3 regions of the Streptomyces sp. NPDC052107 genome follow, and region 2 is predicted to be linked to each of the others. Evidence: predicted binding sites of a transcription regulator. Region 2 holds the regulator's gene; each other region holds the start of a gene.
The links. The regulator HrcA, encoded in region 2, represses chaperone genes, less so after heat shock. The targets are predictions, from matches to a motif close to TTNGCACTCNGNNNNNCNGAGTGCNAA.
Positions count from the first base shown of each region.

Region 1: a site for HrcA is predicted at 1,360-1,386, ahead of groES (co-chaperone GroES). Genes of this name have one in related genera too.
Region 3: a site for HrcA is predicted at 1,572-1,598, ahead of groL (chaperonin GroEL). Genes of this name have one in related genera too.

Region 1 is NZ_JBFAWG010000013.1:174,773-178,046, forward strand. It holds gene groL (chaperonin GroEL) at 1-782, opposite strand, end outside; gene groES (co-chaperone GroES) at 905-1,213, opposite strand; gene AB0M27_RS17620 (polysaccharide deacetylase family protein) at 1,547-2,407, opposite strand; gene AB0M27_RS17625 (polysaccharide deacetylase family protein) at 2,404-3,274, opposite strand, start outside.
Region 2 is NZ_JBFAWG010000022.1:70,953-74,226, reverse strand. It holds gene dnaJ (molecular chaperone DnaJ) at 1-1,085, opposite strand, end outside; gene hrcA (heat-inducible transcriptional repressor HrcA) at 1,086-2,102, opposite strand; gene AB0M27_RS23985 (MBL fold metallo-hydrolase) at 2,273-2,995, shown strand; gene AB0M27_RS23980 (DUF3097 domain-containing protein) at 3,030-3,274, shown strand, end outside.
Region 3 is NZ_JBFAWG010000003.1:183,249-186,522, reverse strand. It holds gene thrC (threonine synthase) at 1-524, shown strand, start outside; gene AB0M27_RS04630 (MoaD/ThiS family protein) at 521-796, shown strand; gene AB0M27_RS04625 (cold-shock protein) at 1,228-1,434, shown strand; gene groL (chaperonin GroEL) at 1,762-3,274, shown strand, end outside.

The DNA.
Region 1 (3,274 bases), on a different contig from region 2:
GTCGACAGGGCCTCGCCCTCGACGTCCTCGGCGATGATCAGCAGCGGCTTGGAGGCGCCGGCCTGGATGACCTTCTCCAGCAGCGGCAGCAGGTCCTGGATGGAGCTGATCTTGCCCTGGTTGATGAGGATGTACGGGTCGTCGAGGACGGCCTCCATGCGCTCCTGGTCCGTCACGAAGTACGGCGACAGGTAGCCCTTGTCGAAGGCCATGCCCTCGGTGAAGTCCAGCTCCAGACCGAAGGTGTTGGACTCCTCGACGGTGATGACACCGTCCTTGCCGACCTTGTCCATCGCCTCGGCGATGAGCTCGCCGACCTGCTGGTCCTGGGCGGACAGCGCGGCCACGGCGGCGATGTCGGACTTCTCGTCGATCGGGCGGGCCGAAGCGAGGAGTTCCTCGGAGACGGCGGCGACGGCCGCGTCGATGCCCTTCTTCAGGGCGGCCGGGGAGGCGCCGGCGGCGACGTTCTTCAGGCCCTCGCGCACCAGCGCCTGGGCCAGCACGGTGGCGGTGGTGGTGCCGTCACCAGCGATGTCGTTGGTCTTGGTCGCCACCTCCTTCACCAGCTGCGCGCCGAGGTTCTCGTACGGGTCCTCGATCTCGACCTCGCGGGCGATCGTGACACCGTCGTTGGTGATGGTGGGGGCGCCGAACTTCTTGTCGATGACGACGTTGCGGCCCTTGGGGCCGATCGTCACCTTCACCGTGTCGGCCAGCTTGTTGACGCCGCGCTCGAGGGCGCGACGGGCGTCCTCGTCGAACTTCAGGATCTTCGCCATGACAGCGGGAGCCCTCTCGGAAATCTGTGGGTGGTAAGACAACTGCGCCCCGGGCGCCCGGCTTCGTTATCGGTCGCGGGGGCCAGGGGCGCAGCTGAGGAGCAAAAGAATGCTCGAGGTGATTACTTCTCGATGATCGCGAGCACGTCGCGAGCCGAGAGGACGAGGTACTCCTCGCCGTTGTACTTCACCTCGGTGCCGCCGTACTTGCTGTAGAGGACGACGTCGCCGACCTTGACGTCGAGCGGAAGGCGCTCGCCGTTCTCGAACCGGCCCGGGCCCACGGCGAGGACGGCGCCCTCCTGGGGCTTCTCCTTCGCGGTGTCCGGGATGACCAGGCCAGAGGCCGTGGTCTGCTCGGCGTCCAGCGGCTGGACCACGATGCGGTCCTCGAGCGGCTTGATGGCAACCTTGGAGCTGGCGGTCGTCACGATCCGACCTCCCCCTTCGGAGATCTCACGGGGTTAACTGTCTGAGGTGGCGACCAGGTCGATCCGTCGTCGCGGGTGCCGGACCTGCCCGTCGCTTTGTTGGCACTCTCCAGGGGTGAGTGCCAGAGCCGAGACTATGACCGCGATTAGCACTCGGTCAAGCGGAGTGCCAATGCCGTGCGGCGCGTCGGCCGAATCCTGTCCGCGCCGGGTTCCTGGTGGGCCGGTGTTGCCCGGCCGTTCCGGGGGCTGCCGCCCCCAGGCCCCCGCTGTCGGGCCTTCGGCCCTCGTCCTCGGATTCCCCCAGAGGGGGCGCCCCCAGACCGGCCGCGTTTACTGCAGGTAGTCCTCCAGGCGCCCGACCGTCAGCCCCCGCTGCTGCACCCTGCGCAGCACCCGCGTCGTGCGCTCCCGCAGGCTCGGGCCCGTCGTCTCGTCCGGGCCGACGAGGATGATGTCGCCGGGGCGGAGGTGGTGTTCGCCGTGGGTGTAGACGAGGTCGGCCGGGGTCATCGCGGCGCGCCAGAGGACGACCGTGGAGATGCCGCAGTGGGCCGCCGCGTGCAGCGTGGTGGTGTCGTACGAGGCGTACGGCGGGCGGAAGAGGCGGGGGTGGGCGCCCAGGCGGGAGCGGAGCCGGTCCTGCTGGCCGCAGATCTCGGCGCGCTGCCCGGCGTACGGCAGCCCGGCGAGCGCGCGGTGGTCGAGGGTGTGGTTCTGGATGCCGGCGCCGAGCCGGTGCAGGCGGGCGAAGTGGCCGTAGCCGGGGCCGGCGATGCTGTCGGTGAGGAACATGCTGACCGGCAGCCGGAGTTCGCGGACCATGTCCACGAAGCGGGGGTCCTTCTCGGCGCCGTCGTCGTAGGTGAGGAAGACGACCCGGTCGCGGGTGGGGACGTGGTCCACGATGCGGGGCAGGGCGCGGCCCCCCTGCGGGGAGAGGGCGAGGGTGTCGGCGGGGTGCAGGGGCGGGCGGGCGAGGGGCTCGGTCAGGCCCCAGCGGCGGTAGGTCTGGTCGGAACCGGGTCCGTGCGGGCGTACTCCCTCGGCGGCCTTCCTGCCGAGGCGTTCGAGGGGGTCGACGGACTGGGCGCAGCCGGCGAGAAGGAGGGCCGAGGCGAGGAGCGCGACGGAGTACCGGCCCGGGCGGCGCCGCCCGGAACCCGCTCTCGGGTACCCCGCCCCCGCCCTCACAGGTAGTCCTCCAGGCGGGCCACGGCGTAGCCCTCGCGCGTGACCTTGTCCAGGAAGCGGCGCATGTCGTCGACCATCGTGCCGTTCCAGTCGGAGCGGCCGCGGAAGTGGGTGAGGACGATGTCGCCGCGGCGCATCCTCTGGTCGTCCTCGCGGTACTCCCAGTGGTCGACGTAGACCTCCTCGTTCCAGATCGGCGCGTACTTGATGCCGCAGGACTTGGCGGCGCGCAGGGTGTCCTGGTTGTAGTTGCCGTAAGGCGGGCGGAAGACCGTCGGGCGCTTGCCGAACTGCTTCTCCATGATGTCCTGCATCTCGCAGATCTCGGTCTTCTGCTCCTCGTAGGACAGGCCCGGCAGGTAGGGGTGGTGCAGGGTGTGGTTGCCGAGGGTGTGGCCGTAGGACTGCATCGTGCGGAAGTAGCCGTAGTCGTCCTTGACCAGGTAGTTGCTGAGGAACGCGGTGTACGGGATCTTCAGGTCCCGCATCATCCGCAGGAACTTCGGGTCCTTCTCCGAGCCGTCGTCGATGGTGAGGAAGACGATCTTCTGCCGGGTGGGGATCGTGGTGAAGACCGGTGGCAGGTCCCAGTCCTGCTGGTGGCTCACCTCGAAGCCGGCCCGCGCGGTGATCTCCGGTTTCCGCTCGGGGGGCGGGGGCGGCGTCAGCGGGACCTGCACCAGCCCCCAGCGTCTGGCCGCGGCCGCCAGGCGGGCGTGTTCGGCGGCCTGGCGGGCCCGGGGGCTCAAGGCCTGTGCGGGGCCGCCCTGGCCGGACACGGGGCGGGTCGCGTCGGGGCCGGCGTGGCTGGACGGGGAGCGGGCCACATCGGGACCGGCCTCGCTGGACGGGGTGCGGGTCGTGTCC
Region 2 (3,274 bases):
GGCTGGAACTGCCCCTGGGGCCGCTCCTCGCCGCGCAGCTTGGCCAGCTCGCGCAGCAGGTGCTCCTGTTCGGGGTCCAGCTTGGTCGGGGTCTGCACCTCGACGTGCACGATCAGGTCGCCCCGGCCGCCGCCGCGCAGATGCGTGACACCCCGGTTGTGCAGCGGGATCGACTGGCCGGACTGGGTGCCGGGCCGGATGTCGACCTCCTCCATACCGTCCAGCGTCTCCAGCGGCACCTTGGTGCCGAGGGCCGCCGCGGTCATCGGGATGGTGACCGTGCAGTGCAGGTCGTCGCCGCGCCGCTGGAAGGTCGCGTGCGGCAGCTCGTGGATCTCGACGTACAGGTCACCGGCCGGACCGCCGCCCGGCCCGACCTCGCCCTCGCCGGCGAGCTGGATCCGCGTGCCGTTGTCGACACCGGCCGGGATCTTCACGGTCAGGGTGCGGCGGGAGCGGACGCGGCCGTCGCCGGCGCACTCCGGGCACGGGGTCGGCACGACGGTCCCGAAGCCCTGGCACTGCGGGCAGGGACGCGAGGTCATGACCTGGCCGAGGAAGGACCGGGTGACCTGCGAGACCTCACCGCGGCCACGGCACATGTCACACGTCTGGGCGGTCGTACCGGGCGCCGCGCCCTCGCCGTTACAGGTGTTGCAGACGACCGCGGTGTCGACCTGGATGTCCTTGGTCGTCCCGAAGGCCGCCTCGTCCAGCTCGACCTCGATGCGGATCATCGCGTCCTGGCCGCGCCGGGTGCGCGAGCGCGGGCCGCGCTGCGACGCCGTACCGAAGAACGCGTCCATGATGTCGGAGAAGTTGCCGAAGCCACCGGCCCCGAAGCCGCCCGCGCCGGCGCCGCCCGCCTGCGACAGCGGGTCGCCGCCGAGGTCGTAGACCTGCTTCTTCTGCGGGTCCGAGAGCACCTCGTAAGCGGCGTTGATCTCCTTGAACCGCTCCTGGGTCTTCGGGTCCGGGTTGACGTCCGGGTGCAGCTCGCGCGCGAGCCGGCGGAACGCCTTCTTGATCTCATCCTGCGACGCGTCGCGGCGCACGCCGAGAACGGCGTAGTAGTCCGTGGCCACTTACGACTCCGCCAGGATCTGTCCGACGTACCGTGCCACTGCGCGTACCGCTCCCATCGTTCCCGGATAGTCCATGCGGGTCGGTCCGACCACGCCGAGCTTGGCAACCGCCTCGCCGCCCGAACCGTAGCCGACCGACACCACGGAGGTGGAGTTGAGCCCCTCGTGGGCGTTCTCGTGCCCGATGCGCACCGTCACGCCCGGATCCTTCGCCTCGCCCAGGAGCTTGAGGAGCACGACCTGCTCCTCCAGGGCCTCCAGGACGGGCCGGATCGTGAGGGGAAAGTCATGCCCGAAGCGGGTGAGATTGGCGGTACCGCCGATCATCAACCGCTCCTCGTTCTCCTCGACCAGCGTCTCCAGAAGAGTGGAGAGCACCGTCGAGACCGTACCGCGGTCCTCGGGGTCGAAGGCCTCCGGCAGGTCCTCGACCAGCGTCGGCACGTCCGTGAACCGGCGGCCCGCGACCCGGCTGTTCAGCCGCGCCCGCAGATCGGCGAGGGAGGCCTCGCCGAAGGGCGCCGGGCAGTCGACCATCCGCTGCTCGACCCGGCCGGTGTCCGTGATCAGCACGAGCATCACGCGCGCGGGGGCGAGCGAGAGCAGCTCCACGTGCCGCACGGTGGACCGGGTCAGGGACGGGTACTGCACGACGGCGACCTGCCGGGTCAGCTGCGCGAGCAGCCGCACGGTCCGCGCCACCACGTCGTCGAGGTCGACGGCGCCCTCCAGGAAGTTCTGGATGGCGCGCCGCTCGGGCGCGGTCATGGGCTTGACGCCCGCCAGCTTGTCCACGAACAGCCGATAGCCCTTGTCCGTGGGGATCCGCCCGGCGCTGGTGTACGGCTGGGCGATGTACCCCTCGTCCTCCAGGGCCGCCATGTCGTTACGGACCGTCGCCGGGGACACGCCGAGGCTGTGCCGCTCGGTCAGGGCCTTCGACCCGACCGGCTCCTCGGTGCCGACGTAGTCCTGGACGATGGCGCGCAGTACCTGAAGCCTGCGTTCACTCAGCATTCGCGCGCACCTCCAGCACGTCCCCTCGGTTCCAGTCGGCCCTGCGGTTCGTCCGCCTGGCACTCTTCGCATGCGAGTGCCAGCGTTCCCCGGCCCAGTGTACGGCTGTCGGGTACGCCCAGGGCAAGGTCGGTGCGGTCCCGGCGGCTCGTGCGGCTAGCGTCGCCGGTATGACGGTGACTTGGGAAGAGCTGGGGTGGGAACGGCTGGCCCCGGGGGTCGGCCGGTGCCGGCTGCCCGGCTGGGACTGCACGGCCGGGCTGATCCTCGGGGAGGGTACGGCGCTGATGGTGGACGCCGGCTCCAGCCTGGCCGAGGGCGCGCGGCTGCGGAGACAGGCCGAGGAACTGACCGGCGGCCGTGTGACCCATCTCGCGCTGACCCACCCCCACTTCGACCATGTCCTCGGGGCGGCGGCCTTCGCGGGGGCGGAGCTGTACGGGGCGGTGGGCGTCGACGCGGTACTGGCGTACGAGCGCCACGAGCTGCGCACGGACGCCGTGAGAAACGGACTCGCGGCGGCGGACGCGGACGAGGCGGTGGACGCGCTGGTGCCGCCCGGCCATCTGGTCTGCGGCGAGTGGACGCTGGACCTCGGGGGCGGCCGGCAGGTTCTGCTGGCGAACGTGGGTCCGGGGCATACCGCGCATGATCTGGCGGTGCTGGTCCCAGGAGATCCCGAGGTGGTGTTCTGCGGTGACCTGGTCGAGGAGTCCGGCGAACCCCAGGCGGGCCCGGACGCGCTCCCGTCCCGCTGGCCGGACGCCTTGGACCGGCTCCTGTCCCTGGGTGGCGAGGACGCGCTGTACGTGCCCGGTCACGGAGCGGTGGTGGACGCGGCGTTCGTCCGAAGGCAGCGCGACGAGCTGGCGGCCCGTTTCGGCGTGTCGTGAGCGCGGCCGTACGGCTTCTCCTATCGTCACTCGAATGCGCCAGTACTCCGCCGACCTGACCCCGCCGTGGAAGAAGCCGAAGGCCGTGCCGGAGGTACCGGCGGAGCCGGGCCTGGTGGTGGAGGAGCCCGGCACCGGGTTCTGCGGGGCGGTGATCCGCTGCGAGGCGGGCACGGTGACCCTTGAGGACCGCTTCGGCAAGCACCGGGTGTTCCCGCTGGAGCCGCGGGGCTTTCTGCTGGAGGGGCGGGTGGTGACGCTCGTACGGCCATCCTCCTC
Region 3 (3,274 bases), on a different contig from region 2:
TCCCGATCGCCTCCGGCTCCCAGCTCACGAAGATCGACAAGGGTCTGCAGGAGCTGATCAAGCTCGGTCTGGTCGAGGACAAGCCGTACAAGATCTTCGGTGCGCAGGCCGAGGGCTGCTCACCGGTGTCCACCGCCTTCAAGGCCGGGCACGACGTCGTACGGCCCCAGAAGCCGAACACCATCGCCAAGTCCCTCGCCATCGGCAACCCGGCCGACGGGCCGTACGTCCTGGACATCGCGCGCCGCACCGGCGGTGCCGTGGAGGACGTGACGGACGAGGAAGTCGTCGACGCCATCAAGCTGCTGGCCCGCACCGAGGGCATCTTCGCGGAGACGGCGGGCGGTGTGACCGTCGGCGTCACCCGCAAGCTGCTCAAGGACGGCGTCCTGGACCCGGCGAAGACCACGGTCGTCCTCAACACCGGCGATGGACTCAAGACGCTGGACGCGGTGGCCGGGACCGGCCTCACCGCCACCATCCGACCGACCCTGGACTCCTTCCGAGAGGCTGGCCTCGCATGAGCGTGACCGTTCGCATCCCTACCATCCTGCGCACCTACACCGGCGGGCAGGCCGAGGTCGCCGCGGAGGGCGCGACCCTCGCCGAGGTCATCGCCGACCTGGAGAAGAACCACACCGGCATCGCCGCGCGCGTCCTGGACGACCAGGGCAAGCTGCGCCGGTTCGTCAACGTCTACGTCAACGACGACGACGTGCGCTTCGAGCAGGGCCTGGAGACGGCGACCCCGGACGGCGCCGGCGTCTCGATCATTCCGGCCGTCGCCGGCGGCTGATCGTTACCTAGGGTAACGTCAGTTACGCATTGTTCATCGAATTGCCTCCTCCGTGAGAGAAGCGGAGGAGGCAATTCTGTGTGATTGAGCGCGGTAGAGTTGGGGAACGCGCTCTCGGACCACCGGTCAAGGGCCCTGTATTCATGCCGCACGCCCGACAAGAAGTAGCCAAAGTGCGCGGGTTTTATGCGGCTTTTGTGGCGGTTTGTGGAGCCTGACTTGCCCTGAAGTCAGGCGAATTCTCCGCACATTCCGGACCGTTCCCGTCCAGAATTCTCGTCCGATTGACCTGTTGCAGACGGCAGTTGGACAGATACATTCAGCCGCGGTCGACGCGTTCCGGCGCACGCCCCCGACCGATGGGGGGTGAGGTCTGACCCGGGTCCGCGAAGTGTGGATCTGTGCAAGGGCCAGTAATAGGGGAGTTAGGCATGGCTCAGGGCACCGTCAAGTGGTTCAACGCGGAGAAGGGGTACGGCTTCATCGCGGTCGACGGTGGTGCGGATGTTTTCGTCCACTACAGCGCGATCCAGATGGACGGTTACCGCACCCTGGAAGAGGGGCAGCGGGTCGACTTCGAGATCTCGCAGGGCCAGAAGGGCCCGCAGGCGGACATGGTCCGGCTGGCGACCAGCTGAAGCACGCGTCGACTGTCAGCGACGTTCTTCGTTCATCTTCGAAGGGCTCGCACCTCACTCGGGGTGCGGGCCCTTCGTCATGCCCGGGGTGCGCGTGTTCGCGGGCGGCTGACGGGGGTGCCGTACCCCCGTAGGCGCTTGCACTCGACCATGCCGAGTGCTAATCATTGGCGTTAGCACTCTGAAGGTGAGAGTGACAGTGAAGGACCGGGTCGGTGAGGCCCGCAGGCCGGGTGGGGCAAGGAACCACAAGGCCGGCGAGCCGTCCGTCGCGGGCGCGGGCGCGGTCCGAAGGAATCACCCCCAGTCCTGGAGGGACCACTTCACATGGCCAAGATCATCGCGTTCGACGAGGAGGCGCGGCGCGGCCTCGAGCGCGGCATGAACCAGCTCGCGGACGCCGTGAAGGTGACGCTCGGCCCCAAGGGCCGCAACGTCGTCCTCGAGAAGAAGTGGGGCGCCCCCACGATCACCAACGATGGTGTCTCCATCGCCAAGGAGATCGAGCTCGAGGACCCGTACGAGAAGATCGGCGCCGAGCTGGTCAAGGAAGTCGCCAAGAAGACGGACGACGTCGCCGGTGACGGTACGACCACCGCGACCGTTCTCGCCCAGGCCCTGGTCAAGGAAGGCCTGCGCAACGTCGCCGCCGGCGCCAACCCGATGGCCCTGAAGCGCGGTATCGAGAAGGCCGTCGAGGCCGTCTCCGCCGCCCTGCTGGAGCAGGCGAAGGACGTCGAGACCAAGGAGCAGATCGCCTCCACCGCGTCCATCTCCGCCGCCGACACCCAGATCGGCGAGCTGATCGCCGAGGCCATGGACAAGGTCGGCAAGGAAGGCGTCATCACCGTCGAGGAGAGCAACACCTTCGGCCTGGAGCTGGAGCTCACCGAGGGTATGCGCTTCGACAAGGGCTACATCTCCGCCTACTTCGCGACCGACATGGAGCGCATGGAGGCGTCGCTCGAGGACCCGTACATCCTCATCGCCAACTCCAAGATCGGCTCCGTCAAGGACCTGCTCCCGCTCCTGGAGAAGGTCATGCAGTCGGGCAAGCCGCTGCTGATCATCGCCGAGGACGTCGAGGGCGAGGCCCTGTCGACCCTGGTCGTCAACAAGATCCGCGGCACCTTCAAGTCCGTCGCCGTCAAGGCCCCGGGCTTCGGTGACCGCCGCAAGGCCATGCTCGGCGACATCGCCATCCTCACGGGCGGCGAGGTCATCTCCGAGGAGGTCGGCCTCAAGCTGGAGAACGCGACCCTGGACCTCCTGGGCCGCGCCCGCAAGGTCGTCATCACCAAGGACGAGACCACCATCGTCGACGGTGCCGGCTCCTCGGAGCAGGTGGGCGGCCGCGTCAACCAGATCCGCGCCGAGATCGAGAACAGCGACTCGGACTACGACCGCGAGAAGCTGCAGGAGCGCCTGGCGAAGCTCGCCGGCGGTGTCGCGGTCATCAAGGCCGGTGCCGCCACCGAGGTGGAGCTCAAGGAGCGCAAGCACCGCATCGAGGACGCCGTCCGCAACGCGAAGGCGGCCGTCGAGGAGGGCATCGTCGCCGGTGGTGGCGTGGCGCTCATCCAGGCCTCCTCGGTCTTCGAGAAGCTGGACCTGGAAGGTGACGAGGCGACCGGCGCCAACGCCGTGCGCGTCGCCCTGGAGGCCCCGCTGAAGCAGATCGCCGTCAACGCCGGCCTCGAGGGCGGCGTCGTGGTGGAGAAGGTGCGCAACCTGACCCCGGGCCACGGCCTGAACGCCGCGACCGGCGAGTACGTCGACCTGGTCGCCGAGGGCATCATCGACCCGGCGAAGGTGACCCGCTCTGCCCTGCAGAACGCCG